DNA from 2 places in the Marinomonas sp. 63XJN7_7_ISO-PGPR-S23-202 genome. Region 1 is predicted to be linked to the other one. Evidence: predicted binding sites of a transcription regulator. Region 1 holds the regulator's gene; the other holds the start of a gene.
The links. Region 1 encodes LexA, which represses DNA repair genes until DNA is damaged. Its sites were predicted from a motif close to TACTGTNTANNTANACAGTA; they were not measured.
Positions count from the first base shown of each region.

Region 1 (16,082 bases):
ACAACGCATCAAGCAGTTTAAGTTCCACAAGCCGATACTTGGCTGCCTAGAAAACGCATAGCGCCCTTCATAGTCTGAATGGTTACAAATCCAGTCTGGTTCATAATCTTCCATAAAGCCATATGGCCCATAGTCAATGGTTTCGCCAGTAAAAGAAAAATTATCGGTATTCATGACACCGTGCTGAAATCCAACGGCCTGCCACTTAGCAATCATTCTGGCAGTCCGCTTCACCACTTCAATCAGCATATTTTCAAGTGGCGCATCGGTCGCTAAACACTGCGCATAATAATGCTCGAGACAGTAATCAAGTAACGTCTTGAGCTCATCATCTCTACGTTGGTAAAAGAAAAATTCAAAGTGTCCAAAGCGAATATGTCCTTGCGCCGTACGCAATAACATAGCGCCTTTTTCAGGCGTTTCGCGATACACAGGCTGCTCGCTGTCAAACAAGGCCAGAGCACGGGAAGTAGGAACCGATACCCCATGCATTGCTTCACTCGCCAGATACTCACGAATACAAGAACGCAGCACCGCTCGACCATCGCCACGACGAGAATAAGGCGTCGGCCCCGCCCCCTTCATATGAAGATCCTGCAAGAGCCCGCGATCATCACGCACTTCGCCTAACAGAACCCCTCTGCCATCCCCTAACTGAGGAGAAAAGCCGCCAAACTGATGTCCCGCATAAACCATGCTTAAGGCTTGTTCTATTGGCGTTTCACCATTCAAAATAGACTTGGTTTCAGAGGATTTAATGTCAATAGACAGAGAGTGAGCAAGTTCCTGGTTGAATTCAACCAAGCGCTGCTGAAGAAGTGGCTGGATGCGTGTTTTGGCATAAAATGCCTCACCCAAACCTGCAAAGTGGTGCTCTAAGTTCATAGGTACTCACTTGATGAGCCCATCGCAATATGGCATTCGCTATGCGCATATTTCGATGGGCTTTAATGTAAGAAAAGTATTAAAGTGCCGTATTCACCATATATTCACAACGTATACTTTCGCCCACTACCTTTTCAATTTCAGGAATCAAAAAGGCGTCGTCCTCACTGGCAAAGCTGACCGCTTTACCAGTTTCCCCACCACGACCAGTACGACCAATACGGTGCACATAGTCTTCTGGGTCTTCAGGTAAAGCATAGTTAACAACCAATTCGATGTTATCCACGTGAATACCACGCCCGGCGACATCCGTTGCTACTAATACTTGAATAATGCCTTCTTTGAAGTTTTTCAATGTTTTAACACGTTTATCTTGAGCCACTTCACCTGACAGAATCGCACAATTAATATTCGCTTTTCTGAGCTTTTCATAAAGGTCGCGGGTTTCATCACGACGATTTGCGAAAATAATCGTTCTCTGATTGTTGTTACCTTCAATCAACTGCTGCAGAACAGGCCATTTCTGTTCGGCCTCTACAGTATAAATCACTTGATCAATATTCTGGTTTGTCGCTTCTTTTGGCACCACGGATACTTCTTTCGGAAAGAATGTCCACTGGCGCGCTAAAACCTGTATATCTTTTGGGAAAGTCGCACTAAACAACATTGTTTGGCGCTTTTCTTTATGAGGCGTCATGCGAATGATGCTTTTAACATCTGGAATAAAGCCCATCGATAACATGCGGTCTGCTTCATCTAGCACCAAGCATTCCACCTGATTTAACATAACTTTTTTGCTGCGGGCAAAATCCAGCAAACGTCCAGGCGTCGCGACAAGAATATCCACATTTTCGTTTTCTAAAGCCTGTTTCTGCTTTTCATAGCTCATTCCCCCCACCAAAGAAACCACATTCAAATGGCAATTTGACGCTAACTTCACCGCTTCATCGGCAATTTGTAACGCCAATTCACGGGTTGGGGCGATAATCAAACCGCGGGCAAAGTGATTAGCACGCTTTTCTGTTAGCGGATAGTCCAAAAAGTCACTGATCATGGCGATCAAAAAGGCTGCCGTTTTTCCAGTTCCTGTTTGCGCCTGTCCAATAAGGTCATATCCCTTAATGGTCATCGGCAAGGTTTCTGCTTGAATTTCACTACAGTACTCAAAGCCCATTTCTGAGATGGATTTCAATACACGGTCAGGTAAGTTCAAATCATGAAAACGTAATTTGCCTTCTACTTCTGGCACTTGAAATTGATCGATTGACCACACTGAACCGTTATTTTCCATTTTTTCCGCCACTGAAGAAGCTGTTTGTGCAGGCGCACTGTTCGATTTGCTATTTTTGTTCGGGCGCTTATTAGAACGGCGCGGACGCTTAGGTCTTTGTTTTTTCTCTGGAGCGGAGTCTGTTGTTTGGTTTTCCATATTGGAATCTATATTCTTCTATATTTTTGAATTTATGAAACTTTGCGGGGAGTGTACCTAAATGATAGGTTTTTATCACCCCTTGCGTTACTAAGTTACTGGTTTTCGCACCCCGTCATGGGATAAAAAGATGGAAAGCTATACCATGCGATACGGTGGAAGACTATCAATTAACTGTTGCCCATAGCGCTTTGTCCTGAGGCGCTTATCCAGTATATGAATTTCTCCCGAGTCTTTTTCACTCCGTAACAAACGTCCTGTCGCCTGCACCAAGCGTAAAGACGCATCTGGAATAGTAATTTCCATAAAGGGATTCCCACCACGTTTTTGTATCCATTCAGCCAGCGTTGCCTCAACCGGATCATCCGGTACGGCAAAAGGAATTTTGGCAATGTACACAGAGGTCAAATACTTACCTGGCAAATCCACCCCTTCGGCAAAACTCGCCAAACCAAATAGCAAACTGCCCTTACCCTCATCAATCTTGGCCCGGTGAGAATCCAGAATAACCCGTTTAGACTGCTCTCCTTGAGTTAAAAGGATTTCCTGCAATCCAGCAGCAAGCGATTTAGCAACGTCCTCCATTTGACGACGGGAAGAAAACAGCACTAAACTTCCTTTATCGGTATGAACATTCTTATTCAGGTAAGCCACTATCTCTGCAGTATGTTGATCCACACGATTTGGCTCATGCTCCATATTGGGTACCACCAATAGGCCATTATTCTGAAAATCAAACGGGCTTAACACTCGCAAATATTCACTTTCCCGAGGCACCCCTGAGCGCATATTAAAGCGATGGAATTGATTCAGCGCGGTCAGTGTGGCCGATGTGACCACCGCCCCAAAGCACTTATCCCATAATTGTTGGCGTAACGTATTCGCCGCCAGTATCGGCGAACCACCAAGCTCAACATCCTGCTCCATCCCTTGCCCTATCACCATTAACCAACGTGCATTAGGCGGAAAGTTTTGATCATCAACCGTGGAGTATAGACGCCATAACTCAACACATTGCTCCAAACGACCTAAAATCACCCCTAGAATCGGCTGCCAAGTCTCAGCGGTCTCTGAGGTAATTCCCATCCCCTCATTCTGTTTGGTTTTCTTACATTCATCCTGAATGCTTTCGATATTGTTGAACAGCTTCTGGTAGGAGGTCTGCAAACTATAAGCCAACTGGCGCAACTCGTCAGGTATCACACCAAACTCAAAGCGGTGATGATTATTGTCTTGATCCAACCCCAAACCTTGTATGTAAGGCGCCAACCCTTGTTGAGCATACTGAATAAAATTCACAATGCTCTGAATTTGTTGGGGAATTTTCAGCAACAACTGACCCGTTAAGCTAACGGCATCGGTCAACTCCTGTTTCAAATTCACCAAGTTCTTCTCCAACTGGCGAAGCCAAGTGATACTTTGCTGTAAACGCACTTCATGGCGAAAGTGACTAATGGCTTTATCAGGAAGATGATGGCCTTCGTCGAAGACATAGATGGTTTCTTTTGGCGGTGTAAGAATGGCACCACCACCTAGAGATAAATCAGCTAATACAAGGTCGTGGTTGGCAACAATCACATCGGCGACTTCAATTTCAGCCCGCGCTTTAAAAAACGGACAAGCTGAATAATTGGCACAGTTTCTATTCGTGCATTGTTGGTGATCCGTCGTTAAACGACGCCAATCTTGATCTCGGATCAGCCCTTCCCAATTATCTTTATCGCCGTCCCACTCACCCTTTGATAACGCCACATCCATTTCTTGGTACAACACCGTATTCACGTCATCGGCTTGCAAGTGCTGCTCAAACAACCCTGCAAACATGTCTTCCATACCTTGATCTTCCGAGCTTAAAAAACTCTCAAGATTGTTTAGACAGAGATAGCGGCCACGCCCTTTTGCCAAGGTATATTTAAAGCTTAACTCTGTATGAGCCAACAAATTAGGCAATTCTTTGTGCAAAATTTGTTCTTGCAAAGCAACGGTTGCCGTGGAAATGATTAGTTTCAAGCCTCGGGCTTTGGCTATAGGAATAGCCGCCAAACAATAGGACAGAGTCTTCCCGGTCCCTGTTCCAGCTTCAACAACTGCCACGTGCTTTTCGTCTAGTCGGTTACCTTCACTGTCTTGCTTGATATTCCCCAAGGTACGGGCAATTGCGCCGATCATCTGACGCTGACCAACTCGGGGCTTATGCTGTTTTGCTTCCAAAGAAGCACGGTAAGCAAGATGAATTTGTGTTTTTAGTTCGTCTGAAAGCATTTAAATTATTGAGAATCGTTGGTGATGCTGTATATAATAACAGTTACTGTATAAACAACCAGATGGCCCTATGATTAAATTAACCAAAAGACAATCTGACGTACTAGAAACCATTCGCGAATTTATTAGCGAAACCGGCTTTCCTCCAACACGTGCAGAAATCGCAGGTCGCTTAGGCTTTAAATCGCCTAACGCCGCCGAAGAACACCTGAAGGCCCTTGCCAAAAAAGGCGCCATCAAAATGCTCTCTGGTGCATCCCGAGGCATTCAATTAATTGAAGACCCTGTAGAAGCAGCAAATGACGAAGAGCTTGGCTTGCCCGTCATAGGAAAAGTGGCGGCAGGCTTTCCGATTCTCGCACAAGAAAACATTGCATCACATGTGAGCGTTCCACCTAGCATGTTTTCCCCTAAAGCGGATTACTTTTTGTCTGTTTCCGGCACCAGCATGAAAAATATCGGCATTATGGAAGGAGATCTTCTCGCTGTCCATAAAACCACCACTATTCGTAATGGCCAGATAGTCGTTGCCCGCATTGGCGATGAAGTTACCGTTAAACGCTTCTATCAAAAAGGCAGTCAAGTACGCCTACAACCCGAAAATGAGGAGTTTGACGATATTCTTGTTGATCTGGAAAGCGAAGAATTTGCCATCGAAGGCTTATCTGTCGGCGTCATTAGGCAAACAGTTTGATTTAATGCCTTTGCTAATCCAGCACGTATTCTAATGGATAAAAATTAGGCCAACCTAACCATCCATTAAAATACGAGCAAGAAAAATGCGAAGCCATGGCTTCGCATTTTTTGTTTCATTCTGATCAATGTAAGATTTTAGGGCGCATATCCATGTCTTCCAAATACTCAGCGTCATCCCCAAACGCTGACTCGTCAGAATATACAAAGTCTATGCCTGCATGGAACATGCACTTAGCTAATTCAAAATACCTTTCTTTCAAATACGACTTCGTCGTATCGGAAATGACCAAGGTAGCCAGCGGTTCCACACTCTCTCCGTCTTCACTTGCTGGTCTCAATACAATATCGCCATTATCGAGTTCAACAATCTCTAGATAAGATTCTTTCATAATTAATACTCTGATGATTCTTCTCTAAAACGCAACACCAACTCAACAAGCTTTGACAAGTACAAACCAACTGAAGCACCGGCATCCGATCCTTTACCAATTATATTGTCCGAACTCATACCAGAAAACGACGTATAGTGACATTCCAACTGAGCAATGAATGCTTGCTCTAATTGATTCAGCCAAGAGTGGGGTTGTAAAGCAAGATCCGATAACTCACTCAATGTGGGAACCACAACTCCTGTCTCTTTCGCTGCATGTTGTAATTTCAATATATCCAATTCTGATTTCAGACTATAAGCCGTTTTGATCTCTTGTAGCAAACCGTTCAAAGCACTGCGAAGGTGAAACAAAGACGCCCCTTCTAATCCAGCGAGCAACCAAGACTCTTCGCACTGCTGGCTTTGCTGCAAAAAACGTCGTGCTGCGTCTAACTTCTGATTGGTAACGCTTGCTTGACTCGCGTTACTCATTTCTTTTTCTTACCCTCTTCAACAACCCATTTACTACCAACATAATACGCTTTCCAGCCCGTTGGTTTGCCTTCTTCTTCGGTCATCACATACTGCTCTTTCGTTTTGCGACTGTAGCGAATCACCGTAGGACGCCCCTCATTATCCTTAACGGGCGCCGTTTTGAAAAAGTGATATTTAGGATCAATTTGATCCATAAACGGAAGCAGCTCTTTCACTAATGGCGCACGCGTTTCTCGTTTACGAGGAAACTGACTGGCTGCCAGAAATAAACCGGTTGCTCCATCACGCAATACATAATGGTCATCGACTTTGTCACAAGCCAAATCTGGCATGGGAACAGGATCCATTTTTGGTGGCGCTGCCTCACCATTTTTCAATAGCTTACGAGTATTTTTACATTCTTCGTTTGTACACCCAAAGTATTTCCCAAAGCGACCCGTTTTAAGCTGCATTTCGGAGCCACACTTATCACACTCTAGAACAGGGCCATCGTAACCTTTGATTTTAAAGGATCCCTTCTCTACTTCGTACCCAGAACAGGCCGGATTATTACCACAAACATGCAGTTTGCGATGCTCATCCATCAAATAGCTGTCCATGGCCGAACCACAAATTTTACAGCGGCGTTTGCCGATTAAGGCTTTAGATTCCCCTTCCTCATCATCAACGGCAATCGCTTCATCACCACGAACCAGGTTAATCGTGGCCTTACAACGTTCTTTAGGTGGTAACGAGTAACCTGAACAAGACAAGAATACCCCCGTACTCGCTGTACGGATTTGCATGGGACGAGAGCAAGTCGGACACTCAATATCAGTCGGTGTCGGCTCGTTTGGCATCATCCCTTCATCCGGTGATTCCGCTTTGGATAACATACCACTGAAATCTTTATAAAACGCATTCAACGTTTTAATCCAATCTTTCTTACCTTCCGCGATATCATCCAGCTGCTCTTCCATTTCAGCAGTAAAGCTAAAATTCATTAAAGAATGGAAGCTATCCACTAAGCGTTCGGTAACTATATCCCCCATTTTTTCCGCGTAAAAACGACGATTTTCAACCCGTACATAACCACGATCTTGAATCGTTGAAATAATGGAAGCGTAGGTAGAAGGGCGTCCAATACCTCGTTTTTCCAACTCTTTTACCAAACTGGCTTCGCTAAAGCGGGCAATAGGCTTAGTAAAATGCTGCTCCGGCAACAAAGAGTCAAGCGCCAAGGTTTCCCCTTGAGCCACATCTGGTAGGATATTGTCTTCGCCCTTTTTCGCGAACGACTGCATGGCTCGAGTGTAACCATCAAAACGCAAAATACGCCCTTTGGCTTTAAATTCGTATTCGCCGCTCGTTACCGTAACAGAGGTAGAGGTATACAAAGCCGGTGTCATTTGACACGCCATAAATTGACTACGAATTAAGTCATAGAGACGATGGGAGTCTTTTTCCATGCCTTGCAGATCATCAGGTCGTACATTCACATCCGATGGACGGATGGCTTCATGGGCTTCTTGTGCCCCCTCTTTACTGCTGTAACGTAGTGGCTCTTTCGGTAAATATTTATCACCAAAGTTCGATAAAATATATTCTCGTAACGCTTCAACCGCCTCCACACTCAAGTTGGTCGAATCCGTACGCATGTATGTGATGTAACCCGCTTCGTATAAGCGCTGGGCGAGCATCATGGTTTTCTTCACACCAAACCCTAAGCGCGTGCTCGCGGCTTGTTGTAACGTCGAGGTGATAAAGGGTGCAGAAGGCTTACTGCTGGTCGGCCTATCTTCGCGATTGCTAACCTGATAATTCGCGCCATCCAATCGAGCCACATGGGCATCAGACTCTGCCTTACTAACTGGACGATACTCTTTGCCTTGGTACTTTACCGCATCAAACTTAATGGTCTCTTTAGTCGGCGTTTTCAGTAACGCTTGCAACTCCCAGTACTCTTCTGGAACAAAGGCACGAATCTCTTTTTCTCGTTCAACAATCAAGCGAACAGCAACGGACTGAACACGCCCAGCAGATAAACCACGAGCCACTTTTGCCCATAGCAAAGGCGACACCATAAAGCCCACCACACGGTCTAAGAAACGACGCGCTTGCTGTGCATTAACACGGTTAATATCGAGCTCAGAGGGCGTTTCAAACGCTGCTTGAATGGCTTTTTTAGTGATCTCATTAAAGACCACTCGTTTGTAGCGATTGTCATCACCACCTATGGCTTCTCGCAAATGCCACGCAATGGCCTCTCCTTCTCTATCCAAATCCGTCGCCAGATAGATCTGATCGGCATTCTTGGCTAAGCGTTTTAGCTCATCAACCACTTTCTCTTTGCCGGGCAGCACTTCATAATGGGCTTCCCAGTCATTTTCAGGGTCAATGCCCATACGAGCAATAAGCTGCTGTTGTGATTTACGACGCTTATACTCCGCCTTTTCTTCCGGGCTCATCTTGCGCGTCAAAGCCGCTTGCTTAGCACGTTCTTGAGGCGTTGACTTCGCTGTCGTACCAGAAGGCAAATCGCGAATGTGACCCACACTCGACTTAACAACAAAGTCATTGCCTAGGTATTTATTGATGGTTTTCGCCTTAGCTGGCGATTCCACGATAACCAGTGATTTTCCCATTGAACTGTATAAGCCTTCTTTTTGAGTACGTCTGCAAATATTTGTTTTGCGTAAATTAGTCTTCGGGGCGCTGATATTAAGCAAACACCTTTTATATGACAAGCGATCACTGTATTGTTTCGCATATTATCGCTTGCTGAACTGAGTATTTCTTATTTAACATACTGAATTCATTGCTCAAGGACAATCATGGCAACACTTCAAATTCTCACCATTGCTTTTTTAATGATCATAGTCGTTCTGTCTGTTGTCATTGGTTCGCGCGCCCAACAGAAAGAAAAAGAGTTAACAGAACGTCGTTTTAAACAATTACAACTTGCCAATCGAGCAGATCGTGCCGAATACCATTTGCGAGGTATAAAAGATATTAATACGGATACCATCGTGAGCGATGTGCTTTACGATTATTATCTAGACACACTTCGCGAACTTTTACAATATTCTGACGATCCAGAAAAAGTAGAAATACGCATTGCCAAAGCAGAAGAAGATCGTAATGCATTACCTGTTGAATTTAACCCTGAGCCGGAAGCGCTTAGCTTTCAACAAAAGGCCAATTACAAAGAACGCCTGACGAAAACAGCCAAAATGTTACTTTTTCTTCGTCGTCGAGGTCGCATTAGCAACTCTCATTACAAATTATGCTATGACTACCTTCGCTGGCTGAATTTATGGGTCCAGTTAAACCGACAAATGGTGCAAGCCAATAAAAACTTTAATGGCGGCGATTTACGTGTCGCTCAGACCCTCTATGGTGTTATTTTATCCCATATCAAGTCCGACTCCATTGAGCGACCAGAAAAAAAAGCACTACAGAATTACGTTATGGATAAAATGAAGCGCATTATGCAACCTAAGCTAGACGCTATTAAGGATGCCGAAAATCCAGAAGAAGTGTTAAGCAAACTGATTCAAAACATTGAATCAAACAATGATGTGGCCAACATGATCAATAACCAACTGGATGCTGACGGCCACACTTAACTCAGCATTAAGCATTAAGTGTGCTGTCTTTTCGAGCAAGATCATATGCGAACTTGCTCGAAAAAGTCCAGACTTAAGTCTTGTTTAAATCAGGGAAGGCTTTGACAAAGAATGAGCCAGTTTCGCAATCAGTTTGACCGTATCCTCATCCCCTTTCTCCTCATCCCAGTAAACTGACACCCCATCTTTATTGACCTTAATGGCGGTTGCCAAACCGGACAATGCCAGCAAATCCTGCTTATTCTGATCCGTCAAATTCAACTCTTTACTCATCCACCAGCCAGGCTCAACAGGAAGGTATTTCCATACTTCATAAGTGATCAACCAAAGGTCTTCTTCAATCAAATCAAATGGTTTATCTCGAAATAAGCAATAAGCATAAAATTTCTGCATGTCTTTTGACTTATCCCACTTGTCAGGTAGCCCGATTGATGTAAGCTGGACAGTAAGTTTTAATTGTCTCGCATTCATCCGCAACTCTCCCAAACGACGCTCTCGTTTGCTAGGGAGAATCCATGAGGCAGCCCCTATAATGGATAATGTAATAAAAATAATGATCGCTAATTTCATATACTTTGCTCGTTACATATAGACTAAAATAAATAGAAACTGATATTCGCATTTAAGCACTTAAAATCAGCACCCAAACTGGAGGTATCCTATGCTGTACAAAAAAATACTACTTGCCATAGATTTAACTGACGAGAGCATTAAAGTCGCCAACAAAGCAGCCGAACTGTCTAAGGCCATGGGAGCCGAACTCATCATTGTACACGTTATTGAGTCTCTCAATTACGCCTATGGAGGCGATGTCCCGATTGACATCACAGATATACAAAATCAACTTAAAGACACAGCAAAAGAACGCATGTCAGTCTTGGAAAGCCAAATCGATGTACCAGTGAAAGAAACCTGTGTCACTCAGGGTGGCATCGAAAGCGAAATCCACCGTATTGCAGAGGAAAAAGAAGTCGACGTTATTGTTGTTGGTAGTCACGGGCGTCATGGCTTAGCTCTTTTACTAGGCTCGACCGCTAATGGCGTACTTCACGGTGCACCATGTGATGTGTTGGCAGTTCGCGTTCACCGTAGCGAATAATATTTCCAACCAACCACACTTGGGTTGCTCCCAGTAAAAAGGCGATGCTAATAAAAAACATCGCCTTTTTATCTAACATCGCCTTTTTATCTATCAGATATCACAAAAAAGCATCAAACCACTAATGGCGTGTCCACGTTGTCCCTTCGCGACTATCCAACAGCTCAATGCCTTGTCGTGCTAACTCATCACGAATCTCATCACTGCGAGCAAAGTTTTTATCTTTGCGGGCTTGTGCACGTTCATCGATCAAAGCTTGTATTGCGGCCTCATCTAACCCTTCTGAAACAGTACTGTTTTGTAAGAAATACTCAGGATCCTGACCAAGCAGCCCAAGCAAATCCGCTAATGCTCGTAATTCCGCCGCTAACTTAGGTGCCATTGTCGGCGCTTCCGTTTTGGCTTTATTCAATTCACGCACCAACTCAAACAAAACAGAAACCGCCACCGCCGTATTAAAATCGTCTTTCATCGCACTTTCAAAGCGCTCAGTGAACTCTGTCGGCTCGTAAGAGTTAGCAACCGATTGCTGACGCAGCGCTGTGTAAAGGCGTTCCAGTGCCACTTTTGCTTCCTGCAAACTTTGATCCGAATAATCAATTGGGCTGCGGTATTGGCTCGACACCATTAAGTAGCGAATAACTTCTGGATTAAATTTTGCTAACACATCGCGAACCGTGAAGAAATTACCCAATGACTTAGACATTTTCTCATTGTTCACACGCACGGCGCCACAATGCATCCAGTAGTTAACATAATCCTTACCCGTCGCGGCTTCAGACTGAGCAATTTCGTTTTCATGGTGAGGAAATTTAAGGTCAGGTCCGCCCCCATGGATATCAAAATGACTGCCAAGGCAACTCGTTGACATGGCAGAACATTCAATATGCCAACCAGGACGACCTTTCCCCCATGGAGAATCCCAAGCAACCTCACCTTCTTTAGCGGACTTCCACAAAACAAAATCGGCAGGATGCTCTTTCGCTGCCTCCACTTCAATACGAGCACCGGCCAGCATATCTTCAAGCTTACGATTGTTTAGCTTTCCGTAATCTTTGAATTTAGCCGCACGATAGTACACGTCACCGGAAGCACCCTGATAAGCAAAACCTTTCTCAACTAAGACGCTTACCATATCAATGATTTCTTGCATGAACTCTGTGGCTTTGGGCTCACGATCAGGCATTTTATTTCCCAATGCCAGCTCATCTTCACGCTGAGCCGCAATCATGCGTTCAGTCAATGCCTGAGTCGACTCATTATTCTCTTCCGCACGCTTGATAATCTTGTCATCGACATCCGTAATATTACGAATATAGGTCAAATCATAACCAAGGTGACGAATAAAACGTGAGATAACATCAAAGGAAATCATCGCACGAGCATGCCCAATGTGACAGAAGTCATACACGGTATTGCCACAGACATACATACCGACTTTACCTTCGACAATGGGTTTGAAAATTTCTTTTTTGCCCGTTAGGGTATTATAAATCTTCAACATGCTCTTACTTTCCTTTTGCTTCGATTTTCGCCCAAGAATCACGTAACGTTACAGTACGGTTAAAGACCATACCCTCTTCTTTCAAATCGCGACAAAAATACCCTTCACGCTCGAACTGAAAACCTTGACCTTTCTGCGCAGAAACAAGAGACGGTTCCACTTTTGCGTTAGTTAATACGGTCAATGACTCAGGGTTGATAAAATCTAAAAAGCTTTTGTCTTCATAATTTGCATCGGGGGCCTCATTAATAAACAAACGGTCGTACAAATTCACCGTTGCATCAACAGCGTGTTTTGCACTCACCCAATGAATCACCCCTTTTGGTTTATAGCCTTCCGGATTCACCCCTAGGGTGTTCTCATCGTAGCGACATAGCAGCTCAACCACCTCACCCGCTTCGTTTTTGATGGCCTCATCACAGGTGATCACATAACCACCACGCAGACGAACCGCACCATCCAACGTTAAGCGTTTCCACTTGCGAGGGGGCACTTCCGCAAAGTCCGCTGCATCAATATACAAATTTTTGCTGAACGGCACCTCGCGAGTACCAGCTTCTTCATTTTTCGGATGATTACTAACCGTGAAGATTTCTTCTTTGTCTTCTGGGTAGTTGGTTAACGTTACCTTGATGGGATTCAAAACCGCCATAGCACGGTTAGCATTCGCATCCAAATCTTCACGAATCGCGTGTTCAAGCATACCTACATCGACCACACTGTCCGATTTAGTCACCCCAATGCGCTCACAGAAATTACGAATAGATTGAGCTGTATAACCACGGCGACGAAGGCCAGAAATCGTTGGCATACGAGGGTCATCCCAACCGTTCACATGCTTCTCATCCACCAGTTGTTTGAGCTTACGTTTACTGGTCACGGTGTAGTTCAAATTCAACCGAGCAAATTCGATTTGCTGAGGATGAACTGTTTTTAGGGTTTCCAACACCCAATCATATAATGGACGATGGTCTTGGAATTCCAATGTGCAAATGGAGTGCGTCACCCCTTCGATGGCATCCGACAAGCAATGAGTAAAATCGTACATTGGATAAACGCACCACTTATCACCGGTCTGATGGTGATGAACGTGGCGAACACGATAAATAATCGGATCACGAAGATTAATGTTTGGGCTGGCCATATCAATTTTGGCTCGCAACACCACTTCGCCATCTTTGTATTTACCGTTTTTCATGTCCATGAAAATGGCCATGTTTTCTTCCACGGTACGATCACGGTACGGGCTGTTTTTACCCGGCTCTTTCAAAGTGCCACGGTATTCACGCATTTGCTCGCCATTCAACTCACAAGCGTAAGCTTTACCCGCTTGTACAAGCTGAACCGCATAATCAAACAGCTGGTCAAAATAATGAGAGGCAAATTTGGGCTGATCTTTCCACTCAAAACCCAACCACTCGACATCGTGCTTAATGGACTCAATGTACTCAACACTCTCTTTTTCAGGGTTGGTATCGTCAAAACGTAGATTACATTGCCCATTATAACGTTGCGCTACGCCGAAGTTCAGACAGATAGATTTAGCATGACCAATGTGTAAATAGCCATTTGGCTCAGGTGGGAAGCGAGTCAACACCTTGCCTCCATGTTTTCCTGATTCGTTATCTTTATCAATGATTTGGGTAATGAAATTACCTGGTTTTGACGTTTCTGACATGTTTGATGTAAGTCCCGATTAATATTCGTCTAACAATAATTGTTACTTTGATCGGCAAGTATATATTATTTAGGTTTACCTTGGATATTGAGCATAAAATCTTTTTGTCTGTTTTTCTGCTGATAATTTGTTGATGGCCCGTTCTTTCTTACCAATATTTCGCCATAAAAAACACCAACACCCCAACCACAATGGTCAGCAGCTGGTGCTGACGCCAAATCCCCACAATAAACGCCGCGATGGCTCCTAACAGCCAAGGATTGTCCAGCGAAATATCTAGATGCTTGTTTGGCATCAGGGTCATGGGTGTGATAATCGCAGTCAACACAGCCACAGGCACAAACTTCAATGATTTCTCAACAAAAGCAGGCATAACAACCTTATCTGCTCGCGCAAACAAGACAAAACGCACTCCAAAGGTCACTATAAACATACCAGCAATAATCAAAACAGAATCGGGCAATATCATGATTCCACCTCTTGAACATCGTTATCGTTTTTTGACGCAGGCTTCATCACAGCATCCGCAACAACCCCCATCAAAACACCAATCAATGCGGACACCAGCAACCCCAAATTATTAGGCAAACCCGATAATATAATGGAAGATCCCCCTGCACAGACAAGACACAGCCAAAACGACTTGTGCTTTAAATAAGGGGTAATAATGCCAATAAAAGTCGCCACCATGGCGAACTCTAATCCCCAGTCACTCATTCCAGGAATTAACTCACCAGATAAAACGCCCAGCAACGTGGTCAGATTCCACATGACATAAAACGATAAAAAAGACCCCAGATACACTTTATACCCTGTGGCTTCGTTAACGGACCCCATAGAATACATTGGTCGCACTGCCGCATAAGTCTCATCAATGAGTCCAAAGCCCATAATAAAGCGCATGGGTAGGGGCAAATGACGAACAAATTTCACCATGTCCGCGGCATACAAGAGGTGGCGTAGATTAACGATAAAAGTCGTTGAAACAATGACCCAGATAGGCGCGTGTAGGGCAATTAACCCAAGAGCAACAAACTGAGCAGACCCTGCAAACACAATAGCCGACATAGCAATAGCAAACCAAGGACTCAAACCATGACTGGATGCTAGAGAACCAAATAACAAGCCAAACGGTATACCTCCGACAATCATGGGAATGGAAGCAACAAAAGACCCTGTAACAGATTCTGTGTAACTGCCATTTAGTTAAGGTGCTTTTCGAGACGCTCCTCGAACTCAATAATAAATCGACTCATTGCTTGGCGCCAGTTCTGAATTGGCATCGTCCATTTCTTACTGGCTTCTTTAATGGCAAGGTATACCATTTTCCTCGCAGAATCATCGCTTGGGAAGACTTTACGTTTTTTAATGGCTCTACGGATAACACTGTTCAGGGACTCAATCGCATTCGTTGTGTAGATCGCTTTTCGGATATCGTCAGGGTAATTAAACAACGTATTGAGGTGATGCCAGTGATTGCGCCATGATTTGGTAATTTGCGGGTATTGATCGTCCCAGATGTCGCCGAAACGATCTAACTCTAGCAAGGCTTCTTCTTCCGTTGCGGAGCGGTAAACTTGCTTTAAATCCGCCGTCACTGCTTTATAGTCTTTCCATGATACATATTTCAATGAGTTGCGTACCATGTGTACGATGCACAGTTGGATGTTAGTTTGTGGGAAAACAGCATTGATGGCTTCTGGGAAGCCTTTTAGACCATCAACACAAGCGATGAGAATATCTTCTACGCCGCGCTGCTGAAGCTCAGTGAGGACGTTGAGCCAGAACTTCGCACCTTCGTTCTCCGCAATCCACATGCCCATGAGTTCTTTATGACCTTCAGTGTTGATACCGAGTGCCAAGAAGATCGATTTATTGATGACGCGTTTATCTTGGCGGATTTTCAACACAATACAATCAAGATACACAATGGGGTAGATGGCATCCAAAGGGCGTGCTTGCCATTCAGTCACTTGCTCAATGACCGCATTGGTAACGCGTGATACCAGTGTTGGAGATATCTCGGCACCATACCATTCATCGAAGGCATTGACGA
Region 1 is NZ_CM149677.1:2,721,781-2,737,862, forward strand. Features, by position in the region: gene AC0VYG_RS12625 (protein adenylyltransferase SelO) at 1-885, opposite strand, end outside; gene AC0VYG_RS12630 (DEAD/DEAH box helicase) at 965-2,314, opposite strand; gene dinG (ATP-dependent DNA helicase DinG) at 2,453-4,576, opposite strand; gene lexA (transcriptional repressor LexA) at 4,647-5,270, shown strand; gene AC0VYG_RS12645 (hypothetical protein) at 5,395-5,661, opposite strand; gene AC0VYG_RS12650 (DUF6586 family protein) at 5,664-6,134, opposite strand; gene topA (type I DNA topoisomerase) at 6,131-8,761, opposite strand; gene AC0VYG_RS12660 (DNA topoisomerase I) at 8,951-9,745, shown strand; gene AC0VYG_RS12665 (hypothetical protein) at 9,830-10,315, opposite strand; gene AC0VYG_RS12670 (universal stress protein) at 10,407-10,844, shown strand; gene cysS (cysteine--tRNA ligase) at 10,966-12,348, opposite strand; gene AC0VYG_RS12680 (glutamine--tRNA ligase/YqeY domain fusion protein) at 12,353-14,026, opposite strand; gene AC0VYG_RS12685 (AzlD domain-containing protein) at 14,175-14,495, opposite strand; gene AC0VYG_RS12690 (AzlC family ABC transporter permease) at 14,492-15,178, opposite strand; gene AC0VYG_RS12695 (IS256 family transposase) at 15,229-16,082, opposite strand, start outside.

Region 2 (16,082 bases), 1.7 Mb from region 1:
AAAGTTGACCCTAAACAAGCTAGAGCCAACCGAGCCGCGAAAAACAGTTAGTCGTTTTGTATTTTGATTAACGTGCCATCTTTAAAAATAAGCGTTAGCTTAGGCGCAGCACTTTTGGGGGTCTCCGGTGTTGCGTATTTGGTGGTGTACAAGTAATGCCATATATTGGGTTTGAACGTATCGCGAAGCAATGGCGTACCAAGAAGGTAAAGCACTTGGGACTCTGTCATACCCACTTTGAGCTGGGTTACCTGATCCTTTGTGACGATGTTGCCTTGCGCTACTGGCACTCTATATGGCGGCGGAAATAAACTGCATGCGCTGAGTGAAAATAAGGCGCATATAACTAAAATTGATTTTTTCATTGATAACATCCTAATTCGGGTGTGCTAATGATAAAGTAATTATTAACAAGATCGAATAGAGAATGCCTCATGACCAGTGAAAATCAAGAACTAAAAAAAGTTGGACTCAAAGTGACTCTGCCTAGAGTCAAAATTTTACAAATTTTAGAGAACGCCGGAGACCATCATTTAAGTGCCGATGATGTTTACCGTACCCTGCTCGATCATGGTGAAGATGTGGGCCTTGCCACGGTGTACCGTGTACTAACACAATTTGAAACCGCAGGTTTGGTAATGCGTCATCACTTTGAAGCGGGCACGGCTGTGTTTGAATTGGCGAAAGGAGATCATCACGATCACATGATTTGCCTAGAAACAGGTAAAGTCATTGAATTTGTCGACCCTGTGATTGAGAAGCGTCAACACGAAATTGCGGAAGAGTATGGCTTTGATATCGAAGATCACAGCTTGATCATGTACGTTCGTCCTAAGAAAAAATAACAATACCTTCGTTTTCTGGCTTGTCTATGGTTGGGATATGAGGGTGTGGCAAGACAATGTGGAAATGGACTGTTTTTAAACGTGTATTTCGATATTTAAAGGCCGACCAAGGCAGTATTTCATTGCTGCATTGGTCAGCCTTTTTTGTTATTGCAGTTGAACATTCCCCAGCATTTCTCTTGCATGGGCAAGGGTTTGCTCGGTCAGTTCTAAACCGCCCAGCAAACGGGCAATTTCTTGAGTGCGGTCCTGATCTTTCAATTGTGAAACTTGTGATGAGGTCGCATCGTCTGCCACTTTTTTGCTGACGCGTAGATGTTGGTTGCCTTGTGCTGCTACTTGCGCTAAGTGGGTGACGCAGAAAACTTGTCCGCGTTGTCCAACAGAACGCAACATGCGACCGACCACTTCGGCAATACCGCCACTGATCCCCACATCGACTTCATCAAAGACCAGCGTCGGAATGATGGACGTATGGGCGGTAACGACTTGAATCCCCAAACTAATACGTGACAGCTCACCGCCTGACGCGACTTTACGTAGTGGTTGAGCGGGTTGTCCTGGGTTAGAGGCAATCATATATTCGATTTCTTCAAAGCCATGGGCCGTCACTTGATTCAGTGGCTGGCAATCGATAAAGAAGCGCGCATGGGGCATGCCAAGGCCGTGTATTTGCTCTTCCACTTGTTTGGCTAACTTGTCTTTGGCGGCAATGCGTTTTTCGGTCAGCGTGGTTGCCAGCGCGGTGAGTGACTCATAAGCGCGTTCTTCTTTTTCTTTAAGATGGTCAAGGCTTTCTTCACCGCCTTGCAATGTTGCAAGTTCGGCATCTACAGACGCTCGTAGTGCAATCAAGGCCTCAGGTAATACCCGATGCTTGCGTGCCGTGTCATATATATCAGACAAGCGCTGTTCGATGTCACTGAGTCGTTCAGGGTCTTGTTCTAAGGTGTCTTGGTAGTGATGGAGGCTGTCTGCGGCTTCTTGAGCTTGAATTAAGGCCGCGTTCATCATCTCCAACGCATCTTCTAGCGCTTTTGTGGCCGGACGAATTTGGCCAGCACTGTTGAGTGCCTGGTTCAGCAAAGAGCAAACGTTACCTTCGTCGCTGTCCACCAAAATCCCGCTGGCTTGATAGGCTTTGTATTGGGAGTCGGCGATATTCGACAGAAATGCCTGCTCGTTTTCCAACGCCTCGATCTCGCCTTCTTTTAAATCCAGTTGTTCCAGCTCTTGAGACTGATAAGACAATAACTGAATTTTCGCATCCTGCTCAGCCGAGCGGTTTTGTAATAAAGAAAGTTCCTCTTTAAGTTGGCGCCATGTGCTGTATTGCTGGCTCACTTGCTTAGCAAGCTCGGTAAGCTGACCGTACTCGTCTAACTGCTTGCGCTGTGCGCTTTTCTTTAATAACGATTGATGCTCATGCTGACCATGAATATCGACCAAATAACTGCCGACCTCTTTTAAATCACCAAGGGTGCAAGGACGACCATTGATGTAGGCTTTAGAGCGACCTTCTTTGCTGATCACACGGCGTAGAATGCAGTGTTGATCGTTCTCTAAATCTCTTTCTTCCAGCCATTCATAAACATGTGGGTATTCTGTAATGTCAAAGGTCGCGGAAATATCCGCTTTCTTTTCCCCGTGGCGCACGACGGCCGCATCGGTTCTATCGCCCAAACACAACGACAACGCATCCACCATGATGGATTTCCCAGCACCTGTTTCGCCAGAAATCACCGTCATGCCTTTTTTAAACTCCAACTCAAGAGACTCAACAATAGCAAAATTGGAAATAGCGATGCTTGTTAGCATAGTCGGCTCCACAAAAGGAAAATATTTATATGGTTATTTATACAGTATTTGTTTGTTTTTTGACAAGTGGGCAGGGATTTAATTTTTGTAATGATTTGATGAAATTAAAACGAAGACAAACTTTTTAGAGCGAAGACAAAACACGGCTGACTACCGCTAAAACGTTGATTTTAGGCGTTTAAAGCGCTTTGTCTTCGGTAGCAAAATTTGAAGGTGACTAAACAGGGAAGTGTTAAAACTTTTTTAACTTAAAAGAGCCAAAAGCACGCCTGAACTCTTGGCTCTTTTGTATTTTATGTCCAGCTATCCGATAGCGCTTCGGCTATAAAAATATTTAGCCTTAGTATTGCCATCTTAGTTTTCTTAATATAACTGATGGATCTAGGCATCTGGTGCACTTGGATGTCTATAATTTCAGCTTCAGAGTCCATAAAAGTTCAATTAGGAGTGAATAATTTTCTCTCCAAGCCACTGTTCCGACGCAATTAATTCATAAACTACTTCTAGTATAACTTCTTTGACGCGGTTGAGTAGAAATGAGTCCGATTTTTGCTGCATTACAGCTAGGGATACAGTTCGAGTAAATTTGGGTTTTATGATTGGTTTGGCTACTAGAATTCCAGATTCTAGTTCAGACATAACCGATGAACGAGCTAACACAGCGACACCTACACCTAGCTCTATTTGCTTAATTAACTGATGCCCAGCATCAATTTCAAGAACAACGTTTAGTTCAACACCTTGGCGTACCGCTTCACTCTGAACCTCAGTCCTTAGGCCATGTCTTCGACTAGGAGCAACAAATGGAATCCCTTCTAAATCTCTGATCTCAAGTTCCCGAGGCATATCCTTTGCTAACGCAGTATTACTGATCAAATAAAGATCTTCATAAAGTATATCTGTTAGGTTAAGTTGGTCATTTCTTACCTGATTAAACAGGAAAGCAAAATCGATTTCGTCATTCTGAAGCCAGCCTTCTAAGTACCCAGAAAAAGCTTCTGCAACCGTTAGCTCAACCCCTGGTAGCCTCTCTTTGACGGCTGAAATCAGTGGGCTTATCAAAACTGACGACACCGATGGTGGGAGTCCTATGGAGACTGCACCAACAGGAGAACCTTCCCATGCTGAGATTTCGGCAACAGCATCTTCTATAAGCGAATTTACCCTAGTTGCATAGCGAAGAAGAATTTTCCCCTGTTCAGTTGGAATGATTCCCCTAGAGTGTCTTTTAACGAGCTTTGTTTTGAGTGCTGATTCTAATCGTTGCACACGTTGAGTGATAGCTGATTGAGTTGTATTTAAGGTTTGAGCAGCTCGAGTCATGTTCCCAGCTTCACATACCGCAACGAAGTCGTGCAGAAGTGCGATATCTTTTGATCTAAACATAGGTATCACCAATTATAATGTCTACTAGCATAAAAGATTATTTTTAATAATACATTAGTGAAATTAGAATTAAATGACATATCGAATAAATATAAAAACAGGAGATAAATATGAAACGTTTTTTTGCTGGGTTACTTGCTGCAAGTATCTTAACCACGGCATTAGTTTATGGGTAGGAGATAGGTATGCCTGTTATTAAAATTTTTTATGCAGAAACGCTTGATGGAACTATTCGAGAAAATCAGGAATTTATTCAGGAAGGGCTAGAGAGAATGATGCGAGAAGTTTTGCATGCTAATCCTGCTAAATGTCAGATAGTGCTCTTGAGTTCTACTTTTGTAAGTCCTCTACCTGTTTATGTAGATATGCAATTTAGGGCAACTGAATATCGACAATCCATTGTTGTAGAAGAAGCGATGGATCAAGTTGTCAGTGTATTTAGGCAGGTCTCTCCAACTGGGATTAGAATCCGCGCGTTTTCAATTGATCAAACAACACTTTACGCTCGTGATGTTGAGTGAAGGGGAAATATTATGGGTAACAATGAGTTAAATTCTCTCAATCTAGCTGAAATTGGTAGTTTTTTTTCAGGTGGCAAAATAGTTACACTGGCTGGGCAGCCAGCTCGTAAAGTACAGGTCGCAAGAAATGCGGAAGCTCGCTTAGTCGATCTTAACGGCGACTATGTAACGGGGCAAATTTATGTCCAATATGTTCGTCAAGTTCAGCCGAAATGTAATAGTCCAATTATGTTTTGGCATGGTGGAGCGATGACAGGAGTGACTTGGGAGACTACTCCAGACGGTCGACCTGGCTGGCAAATGTATTTTTTGCGTAGAGGGTTTGATACATATGTATGTGATGCAGTTGAACGAGGGCGAGCGGGGTGGTCTCCTTATCCAGAAATATACGATACAGCCCCCATTTTCAGAACGCGAAATGAAGCATGGGAACTATTTAGATTCGGTAAAAGTGATCACTACTCAAGTGATGCAGATCCAAGTCAAGGATATGAGGGACTAAAATTCCCGTTAAATAGTCTCGACCATTTCTGTTCACAATTTGTGCCGCGCTGGACGGATCATGCATCTATTACATTAGAGGCATATTACTCAGCATTAGAGAAAATAGGTCCTGTGTGGCTAGTAGCTCATAGCCAAGGCGGAAATTTTGCACTTGAAGCTGTTGCCAAACGTCCTGGTCTATTTCTAGGAGTGGTCGTTGTTGAACCTGCATCAGCACCTGACAAGTTAGGACTTGCCAATCAGGTACCTCATTTGTTTGTGTGGGGAGATTACATTGATAGATCGGTTACTTGGCAAGGGTATAGGAAACAAGTTGACCAATACGTAGCGGAGCTGAAAGGCACCGGTGGTAATGTAAAAGTCATTGATCTCCCTAAACTGGGAATCTATGGTAATTCACATGTGCCAATGATGGATACCAATTCTGATGAAGTTGCTCATCATATCTATCATTGGATCCAATCCTGTATGTCTTGTTAGGTCAATGAATTAAATTTTTCTTCTGATTTTGGATGGAACTGGACTTCTCAGACTTTACTAGGCACCCATTAGCATTAATGTCTAGTTAAAAAAGGTTTTTTATGAATTCCAGTCATTTACCATTCCTATCCAATCAAGACTTTAATAGCTTTCCATAGGTCTGCGCCTTTCTTTGTCAGGATTATTCGTTTGTTTTTGCCCTGATCAAGGAATGTTAGGAGTTCTAGGCCGTCCCTATCTCGGCTTTTTGAACCGGATGAAAGCTTCAAAAAAATGGATTGAACTCGCTTATACTCTGGATCGTATCCATCATCTGCATGAGAAAGTTGCATTAAAGTTGGTCGATCTGTTTGGGACTCAATGCTCATGGCTACATCGATAAAAAAATGCAGTTGTTTGACGCTGTGAATGCCGTAAAGCGCTGCGTTATCAAGAATGATCAGTAGCTGTGATGCGCTTAGTTTTAAATTCTCTTTATGCATTCAGTTTGCTTAGCCAAAATCAGAAGTATGCTGTCTAACTTTAGCTGGTAATTGCTTATTGCGCTATAGCCACATCAACTGTGGTTACATATCCTTCAAATAGTCTGATAACCTGAAGAAGATTATTTATCTATAAATTTTTTAGCATGCTCGAATGTTAGGCTGCGCTTTTTTTAAATGTAGGCGTTTATCAGCAGAACGGTTTACCACTATGTTTTAGTAAGTTTTGATGTCTTTTAAGTTATTTTTCTTCGTTTTAATTTCATTTCCCCCGTGTTTTTAGTCCCCATCTATAGCGGGTTACAGCGGCGTTTTGTCTTCGTTAAAATTACATCAAGTCAGTAATCTAATGCAATCAGAGTGTAGGCAAGTGGTGTGGAGGCGAAGACAAAACCCAATGACTTACTTCTAACTCGTTGACTTTAGTGTGGTAAAATTGTCTGTCTTTAGCTGCTAAAACTGAAAGTAGCTGAAAGGTCGACTTTAAAGCGTTTTCATTTTCAATTGCAGCAAATGGTGAACAAATATGCTGGAAAGGCTTACGTTCAGCGGATAGATGTTTTCTAAGTGCTTTGAAGTAGTTGATTGTTGATCCTGCAAGAGAAGAAAACTCTCCGAACGACAGAAGGAATAAACAAGCTTCAAAACATAAAAACAAAGGTGAAAGAGCGATGGAACTTCGACAGTTTAGGTACTTTTTAAAGGTCGTTGAATGCGGCAGTTTAGGTAAGGCCGCCCTTGAGTTGGACGTCGGTACTTCTGCGTTAAGTCAGCAAATATCAAAATTGGAAAACGAACTGGCCACACGGCTACTTAACAGGACATCAACGGGGGCTCTTCCGACGAGTGCAGGCATTGCATTTATGCATCATGCTCAACTTGCTATAAGGCAAGCAGAGCAGGCAGCCATGGCGGCTCAAAAAGAGCGAACCAGTGGCTATGTCAGTATCGGCATGCCACCGACGACGGCTACCGTTCTTGCTCTCCCTTTAATTCGCGCAATGCGAGAGAATTATCCTCATATCCATCTTCATATAATAGAGATGTTATCTGGACATTTAGAAAATATGCTGAATACGCGACAGCTAGATTTGGCAATATTATTTCATAAAGAGACGGTTCATCGTTGGAGTACAAAAGCGTTACTCGATGAAGAGTTATTCCTCATCTCTTCACCAGAAGACTTAAATGCATCTGGTGCCTTGTCTCCCGTACATATCAAAAATTTAGCGGATATAAAGCTGATCATGCCAAGTGGGCAACATGGATTGCGAACCAGTTTGATGGCTGCTTTTGAGCGACACAATATTCACCCCAATATCATTATGGAAATTGATGGGCTTACGCTTCTAATGGACACGGTTCACCAAGGCTTTGGGGCAACCATTCAACCCGGAGCGGCTGCCGCTCGCTTTGGTAAAAACGGATTATCTATCCGTCGCATTGAAGATAACCAATTAATTCGTCGAAACTATCTGGTCAGTTTACCAGACGATGACCTTTCTCCGAGTGCGCTGGCGGCTCGTGCAACCATTATCAAGGTGGCCAAAGACTTAGTGAATAGCGGTATCTGGTCTGGAGCAAACTGGATCGGTTAGCATGAAAATGGGGTTTAATTTTTCTAAATACCTACCTGCAAAACCGCACTGTCGATGACGGCTTTCGCACAATAGTATTTCTCCGATACTGAAAAGCTATGCTGCTTCTCATGTAATAGGAGAGCTTATGATCGATGTTCTGGTTATTGGCGGTGGTAACGCCGCTCTGTGTTCCGCCCTGATGGCCCGTGAAGCGGGGGCTAGCGTCTTGTTGCTTGAGGCTTCACCACGTGAGTGGCGGGGTGGTAACTCTCAGCACACCCGAAACCTAAGGTGCATGCACGATGCCCCCCAAGATGTACTGGTTGACGCCTATCCAGAAGAAGAATTCTGGCAAGACCTGCTGAAGGTGACGGACGGCAAGACCAACGAAGAGCTGGCTCGATTGGTGATCCGAGAATCGTCCACCTGTCGGGATTGGATGCGTCAACACGGTGTTCATTTTCAACCGCCTCTTTCAGGTGCTCTGCATGTCGCACGGACTAATGCGTTTTTTATGGGGGGCGGAAAAGCTCTGGTCAACGCCTACTATCGAAGCGCTGAGCGGTTAGGTGTGCAAATCCGATATGAAACCCCTGTTGAAGATTTAGAAATCAAAGATGGACGGTTTGTCGCCGCATTGATTCCTGAGCGCCAAGTAAATGGTGTCCACTTTGCGGCGGAACGTATCGAAGCCAAAAGCTGCGTGTTAGCTGCGGGTGGATTCGAATCCAATCGAGATTGGTTACGCGAAGCTTGGGGGCAAAATGAACGGGGTGAATACCCGTCCGATAACTTTTTGATTCGTGGTACTCGTTTCAATACCGGAACATTACTCAAACGCATGCTCAGCCTCGGCGCTGACCGCATAGGAGACCCAACGCAAGCTCATATGGTCGCCATTGATGCTCGTGCTCCTTTATACGATGGCGGCATCTGTACACGTATTGACTGTGTATCCCTCGGTGTTGTGGTGAATAAAGAGGGTGCGCGTTTCTACGACGAGGGAGAAGATTTCTGGCCTAAGCGTTATGCAATATGGGGGCGCCTAGTGGCCCAACAGCCAGAGCAAATAGGTTTCTCAATCATAGACAGTAAAGCGGTTGGTCACTTCATGCCACCAGTGTTTCCCGGTAGTAAAGCCGATTCATTAGAACAACTCGCTGATCAACTAGAACTTCCCCGCGAGACCTTCTTGCGCACTCTTCAACGCTACAATAAAGCCTGCCGCTCCGGTTCTTTCGATCATACGAAATTGGATGATTGTGCGACAGAAGGAATCTCACCCGCCAAAACTCACTGGGCTCGTCCTATCGATACGCCACCGTTTTATGGCTATGCCCTCAGGCCGGGAGTGACGTTCACTTATCTAGGGCTCAAGACGGATGCAACCGCAGCCGTACGTTTTGCTAATCAACCGAGCAAAAACCTGTTTGTCGCAGGGGAGATGATGGCTGGAAACGTACTTGGTAAGGGTTATACCGCAGGTGTTGGTATGTCGATTGGTACCGCTTTTGGCCGCATCGCAGGCCACAATGCAGCCTTATCCTGCTTGGACAGACAGCCCGTTTAGATTGCCTGAATACATGACTAATAGAGAATAAGAGAATTTATCATGAGCGCCGAAAGTAACCTGATTCCGCTATTAAACACCGCCGAAGAAGACGTCAACCGACAGATGCAAATCTGTAATGCCTGTCGCTACTGTGAGGGCTTTTGTGCTGTTTTCCCTGCCATGACACAGCGCTTGGAGTTTAATAAAGCCGATATTCATTATCTAGCCAATTTGTGCCATAACTGCGGAGCTTGTTTGCATGCTTGCCAATACGCGGCGCCACATGAATTTGATGTCAATATACCTCGAGCTATGGCCAAAGTACGTCTGCAAACCTATATAGACTTCGCTTGGCCCAAAAAACTAGGCGCGCTATACCAGCGCAATGGCGTGACTCTCGCCCTGTCCAGTGGGTTGGCACTCTGCCTTTTTCTGATTCTCACCTTGTTAATACAAGGCAACCTCTTCACAAAAATTGAAGGGGGAAATTTTTACCATATATTCTCACATAACACCCTAGTTGCCCTGTTTGGCTCAGTGTTTGTTTTTTCTATTCTGGCATTGTTAGTGGGAGTCGTTCATTTCTGGCGAAAAGTGACGCCAAAAGAGGAGAAACGACAGCAAGAACCTTTACCTGCCATGCTACAAGCTGGTAAAGCGGCCTTAACACTTAAGTACTTAGATGGAGGCCATGGACAAGGGTGTAATAATGAAGATGATGCCTACACATTATCTCGTCGCCGTTTCCATCACTTGACCTTTTATGGCTTCATGCTCTGCTTTGCAGCCACCTCAGTGGCGACTCTTTACCACTATATTGGGTGGGAAGCGCCATACCCTGTCTTCAGTTTACCCGTCATGCTGGGAATCATCGGTGGCTTAGGCTTACTGGTGGGGCCTGCTGGGCTACTTTACTTAAATTATAAGCGACATCCCGATCATGGGGACCAAGCTCAGCGTCCCATGGATCGTGCCTTTATCGTTCTGCTATTCATGATTAGCTTGACTGGCTTATTGCTGCTTTGCGTCAGAGAAACCACCTTGATGCCACTCATGCTTGCGCTGCATCTTGGCTTTGTCATGGCCTTCTTCCTAACAATGCCATACAGCAAATTCGCACATGGTTTCTATCGTAGTGCCGCACTTTTCAAGTCATATCTTGAGCGTTTTAAAGAGAAAAAAGCCAAACAATAAAAACTATAACTAAATAACAGTGATTATCGTACATAAAAGTAATGAAAAAACTAATGCTGGACATAAAAAATGTCTGGAACTGTAATTTAAGAAATGTGTGATATTTATAATAGAAGGTAATGGGATTATTGATAATGACATTCAAATTCTAATTAAAAACTCGGTGGTACTAATAATTAATTTAGTATGATCTATTGCAATAAGCTAAAAGAAAATAATAAAAAGGAGTTCGCCATGATAAATAAATACCTTAAACTTTTATTAAGCATGTCTATTGCTGTAATATCTATTTTAGGATTGACTTCAACGAGTGCTTTCGCATCCGATTTAACCGTGCGGTTTGCATGGTATATGCCACCGCATACTGCTACGGCTAATCAAGCAGAAACCATTGCAAAAAACATCAAAGAAATGAGCCATGGTAGCATTAAAGTGCTTACCTATCCTTCAGGCTCTCTCCTCAAAGCCTCTAACATCGCCAATGGTTTAGCAAATAATACGGCTAATATGGGCATTAATGCCATGCACTGGTGGTCTAAATACGCGCCAGCGCTACAGTGGGATACCATTCCTTTCCTCGCTCCAAATGCGACAACACTACTAAAAGTATTACACGGTAAACTGGGTAAAGATGTTGATGCTATTTTAGAAAAGCACGGCGTTCACGTTGTTGCTTGGGGCTTCTACGGTTATGCTACATCTTATGTAAACAGCAAAAGAGCGATCATCAAGCCGGCAGATCTTAAAGGCTTAAGAATGCGCTCAGAAGGTAGCCTTTCTGCTATGTTCCTTAAGAGCCAAGGCGCCACTCCCGTTGCCATGGACTCCAGTGAAGTCTATACCTCCATGCAACGAGGCGCTTTAGATGGCGCCACATCGGGCCTATCTACCATCACGTCACGTAAATGGTACGAAGTAGGCAAATACGTTACCGCTATTCACTATGTTCCTTTGGTTTACCCTGTTCAAGTCAACCTCAAATGGTGGAAAGGGCTAACCCAACAACAGCGTGATCTGATCACCAAAGCGGCCAAGGCATCCGAAAAAGCAGCCGTTCAAGACATTGAAAATGAATTTACTAATGATATCAAGTTCCTGAAATCTAAAGGCAACCACGTCACGCAATTAACTGGCAAGCAGTTAACGCCTTGGAAAGAAACCGCTGGCGTCATGGAACGTAAATTGTATCTTAAAGAAACAGGGGCAACTGGTCAGAAAATTCTCGATGACCTAAAACCCTACAGCAAGTAACACGCCTCCTTTTCTTCTAGGTATATTCAATGACACATACAACTGAAACATCCCCATTTGGCCGTTTGGTCAAATGGGTAAGGGATCTAACGGGAGGGCTGGCTAAATTAGTCAGCACCATCGCGGCCCTATCCCTCATCTTATTATCCATGTCCATCATTGCCGGTATCGTCCTACGCATGATGAACATAGACAACTCTTGGACTTACGATCTTGATTTATTTTGCTTAATTTGGCTGGCCTTTACGGGGGCCGTTGCGACGGCAATGGGCCGCCATCATGTAACAGCAGGTATTGCCCTAGAAAATATAATCGGACGAGGAAAACTACTGATCATTCTGCGTTTTTTAATCCTATTTAGCTTTTTGTGCTTTATGTCATACGCTGGCTTTTTGCAGGCATTAAACAGCTTCACCATGCAAGAAATCACTTTAGATGTGGTTCAGTGGCCAGTATGGATTGCTAAAGCCGCTATTCCTTTGGGAGCCGGTGTCTGGGCAGTGGCAGAATTGCATAAGTTCATACTGGATATCAGCCAAACCGATTAGAAACATTGCTACGACACATGTTTCATAAATTCGCGACTTCGTGAAAAAAGTCTCGATTAATTAATATTTATTGGAACTCATCAATGACCTTTACGATCACTATCTGTGCCTTGGCCGTACTCATGATTCTGGGGTTGCCAATCTCCGTATCACTACTTATTAGTGGTATGCTCGGTTACATGATAACCATTGGTGTTGGGCCTGGCATTAACGCGCTCACACAAACGGCCTACAGTGACCTCAACTCTTTTGTTATTATTGCCATTCCGCTCTATATCTACATGGGCCAGCTCATGCTCAAGGGAGGAGCAGGGAAAGACTTATTCAGCTTTGCTCATCGCATAACAAGAAAACTTCCAGGTGGTCTTGCCATCGCTGCCACGTTAGCCAGTACTATATTTGCCGCGATTTCAGGCTCATCCACAGCCACTGCTGCGACTATTGGTTCGATTAGTATTCCAGAGATGCGTGAACGTGGTTACCCAAAACGGCTCAGTGCAGGCTGTGTTGCCGTATCGGGTACATTAGGGATTTTGATACCGCCAAGCATTTCATTCATTCTCTATTCATTAGTCACCAATAGCTCTGTTAACCAGTTGTTTTTAGCAGGTATTATTCCCGGCCTAATGTTGGCTGGATTGTTTTCGCTCTATTCCATCTATGCCATGCGTAAGCATCCCATTAACCCTACAAATAGCGAGCAATCGGCAGAGGCGAAAGCCCCTATCACCTTCGATATGATTGCCAGCTTGTTATTGATTCCAGTGGTGCTGGGCGGGATCTATACGGGACTATTCACCCCAACAGAAGCCGCTGGTGTCGGAGTGATCTATGCCCTATTACTGACCATATTCGTCAAACGCAGTTTATCACTTAAACTCTTCTGGCAAGCCACCATGGCCAGTGTCGAAACCAGCGCCATGATACTGATGTTAATCGCAGGGGCATCCGTATTTGGTAACACTCTGTCACTTCTGCAAGTGCCTCAAGACGTGGCGCAATGGATAGACTCACTGAATTTATCCGCCATTCAGTTTTTAATCTTAATCAACATCCTTTACTTAATACTGGGTATGTTTATGGATGCGGCCGCAGCGATTCTTGTCACGGTCCCCATTCTGTTACCAGCACTGCAAGCATTGGATATCAACCTTGTCTGGTTTGGCGTGATTCTGGTTATCAATATGGAAATCGGTGCCGTGACGCCACCTGTTGGCATGAACCTATTTGTGGTTAAAGCCATCTGTGAAGATTACACCATTAAAGATGTACTGGTTGGCGCCTTTCCTTACGCCATGATGGGATTGTTAGGTTTGACTCTAATTATGATATTTCCTGATATCGCTATATGGCTACCAAGCCTTTCAAAAAATTAAATACGACTTTAGACGACCTACTAGGTCGTCTTATCGTCTTAGTCATTTCTTTTTATCATTCAGGGTCGGCTAAAGAGTCAAAAAATGTACTTATATAGCGCTAAAGAAGTCAAACAAGCGACTTTTTATCAAATTAGACAGAGTATTGCATCCTTTCTGACCCTGTACTCAAGTGCAAAAGGAGGAATTGTTCAAGAGGGGTAAAAGGCTCTCAAAAGGTAATCAAATAGCCATTAGTGTTATCTATTAGGAAGAGGCTTTTAAAAATTATGCTTTTGTTCTGTATCTCCAGCTTTCTATGGACTATTGGCTGTGTTTTGTCAGTTTTTTTGTACTGCTTGTTGTAGGCGTCGAAGCGACAGACGAACATATGAAGTTGATTGTATATGGAATGATTGTTTATATCTTAGTACTCCAAACATTTTTCATTTTAATGCTTCGCTATTTTAATTGGGCTCGTTGGTTAATGGTTGGTGTGAGTTTTCTTTCTATTATTCTGATGATCTTTGCTATTATCAAATTTAGTAGTTTAAATCCTGACATATATTATCCTTCTATATACTATCTGGGCAGTGTGAATCTTATAGCAGTCACTTGGTCATGCTTTTATTTTTCTTCCTCTTTATGGGGCAAGTTTATCCGACGACAAGCTGCTAAGTACCAAGCTGTGCACGGTTACGATCCTATTCAATGGCGAAAGGATAATCCTAGAAGACTGTTCTGACGATAGGATAAGTGGCTGACATTCACTTAAGGATAGCCACCGTAAAAAGGTGGCTTTGCTTAGGTTGAGGTTTGTGATTTTTTATCTTGCCCAAGGCGGTTTAGCCAATGAGCCAATATATAAATGATCAGTAAGGCGATGATCAGTTCCACGGCACGTAGGGCAATCGAATGTAAGCCAAAATCGTTACCGTTTTTTGCCACATAAAGTTGATAGGGAATCAAAAAGCCCATTAGTGCGTCTGCGTGAATCGCTCTGTCTCCCGCTTCAGAATAGTGACTCCAATATAAAATCAAATACACCAATAGGAAGGAGACAACAAAATAGGTGTATACATCCACCTCGGTACCGGAATAGATCAGCGAGGCGATGACCGCCAAGCTACAGCCTCCGACTTGGGCGAGAATCTTTTCAATCGCATGTTGTTTCATGTGCGCGTGCGTTGGTTGCATGGCAGAGGTGATCAAAGGCACGAGGCAAAATACGGCGCTGGTGACTTCATTGATCATGATGAAGGCCAAGCCGCCCCCAACCAATATCAGCATTTTTAGGCGATCCGTTCCATAGACGGGTTGGGGGACAACGACGGGCTTGGGAGGTTGTGCTTTCACTGGCATCAGATGATTGACCAAACTGGCGACTAATGCAGCTAAAAAGGCGCTTAGTACCACGTCGCGAATAATGTTCGGAATGGCTAAAATGTACCCGGAGCTGTTGCTATAGGTGGTAATAAAAATGATCATGAATAAAGGCAAGGTAGCCATGCGAATCCGTAGATTGTTATCCGCATGACGGCGCACATGATCAAAATACACGATGCAGCAGGTCCAGATAATAAAGGGGTGGTCAGCAAAGAGCTGGTTTACAAACACGGCCCCCACTGCTGCCGCCACAGAAGGAATTAAACGTTGTAATAGGTGTGTTAAATGTTTAGAAAAGCTGGTGGTCGCCACGACAATGGCGAAGAGCACCACATAGACGCTGACATTTAAATGCAGCATTTTACTCAGCATCAAGCACAGTACAATGATTAGCGTTTTACGAATCAGCTCGTACATTAATAGACGTACCTCATCCAGCTCAATATCGTCATCCAAATATCGGAAATATGATCCTTATCACGCACCATGATACTGGCTCGGCTACCTGCCACCAGAGGAGAGGGGGCATTATCTACCTGAATGCGTACGCGGATTTGTTGTTGTGGGCGAATCCAGCGAGTTTCACTATCGACTTGCGCAAGTGAAGTGGCGCTTTCAGCTCCCGCTAATATTGCTGGGTCAATGGAGCTAATATGACCGTGAAACACGCGATCGGGATAGGCATCAAAGACAATGTTGACTTCACGATTGGGGGTTAAAACGGGTAAACCTTTTTCGGTAAAATCGGCGGCGAGCCAAAATTTTTTCCGGTTAATAATGTGTACCAGCGTTGAAGACGGTGTGACATACATGCCAACTTGATAGGCTAAATTCGTCACTACGCCAGGTTCAGCGGTGATAACCTTGGTGTGGTCTAGATTGCGTTGTGCTATCTGTAAAGTGGCTTGTGCCGCTTGCACGTTAGCCGCCGCGCTTTGCTCGTTGGCTGTGGCTTCATCCAATTTTTCTTTGCTGGTCAAAGACGATTTATTCAAGGTTGCTATTCGTTTTAAGTACAGCTTAGTTTGCTGCCATTGGCTTTGTGCTTGATGTAGGTTGGCTCGGGCTTTGTTGACAGCCAGCTGATATTGACTGGGATCTAGTTGAAATAAGGTTTGTCCAGCGCTAACTGTTTCGCCTTCTTTTACCAAGACTTTTTCAATGTTGCCTGAAACTTGAG
Region 2 is NZ_CM149677.1:4,453,381-4,469,462, reverse strand. Features, by position in the region: gene AC0VYG_RS20565 (RnfH family protein) at 1-51, shown strand, start outside; gene AC0VYG_RS20560 (outer membrane protein assembly factor BamE) at 48-365, opposite strand; gene fur (ferric iron uptake transcriptional regulator) at 435-845, shown strand; gene recN (DNA repair protein RecN) at 993-2,663, opposite strand; gene AC0VYG_RS20545 (LysR family transcriptional regulator) at 3,105-4,049, opposite strand; gene AC0VYG_RS20540 (hypothetical protein) at 4,235-4,570, shown strand; gene AC0VYG_RS20535 (alpha/beta hydrolase) at 4,583-5,554, shown strand; gene AC0VYG_RS20530 (hypothetical protein) at 5,680-6,036, opposite strand; gene AC0VYG_RS20525 (LysR family transcriptional regulator) at 6,708-7,634, shown strand; gene tcuA (FAD-dependent tricarballylate dehydrogenase TcuA) at 7,762-9,186, shown strand; gene tcuB (tricarballylate utilization 4Fe-4S protein TcuB) at 9,229-10,362, shown strand; gene AC0VYG_RS20510 (TRAP transporter substrate-binding protein) at 10,597-11,613, shown strand; gene AC0VYG_RS20505 (TRAP transporter small permease) at 11,643-12,161, shown strand; gene AC0VYG_RS20500 (TRAP transporter large permease) at 12,245-13,537, shown strand; gene AC0VYG_RS20495 (DUF2955 domain-containing protein) at 14,321-15,358, opposite strand; gene AC0VYG_RS20490 (efflux RND transporter periplasmic adaptor subunit) at 15,319-16,082, opposite strand, start outside.
Region 2: a site for LexA is predicted at 2,691-2,710, ahead of recN (DNA repair protein RecN). Genes of this name have one in related genera too.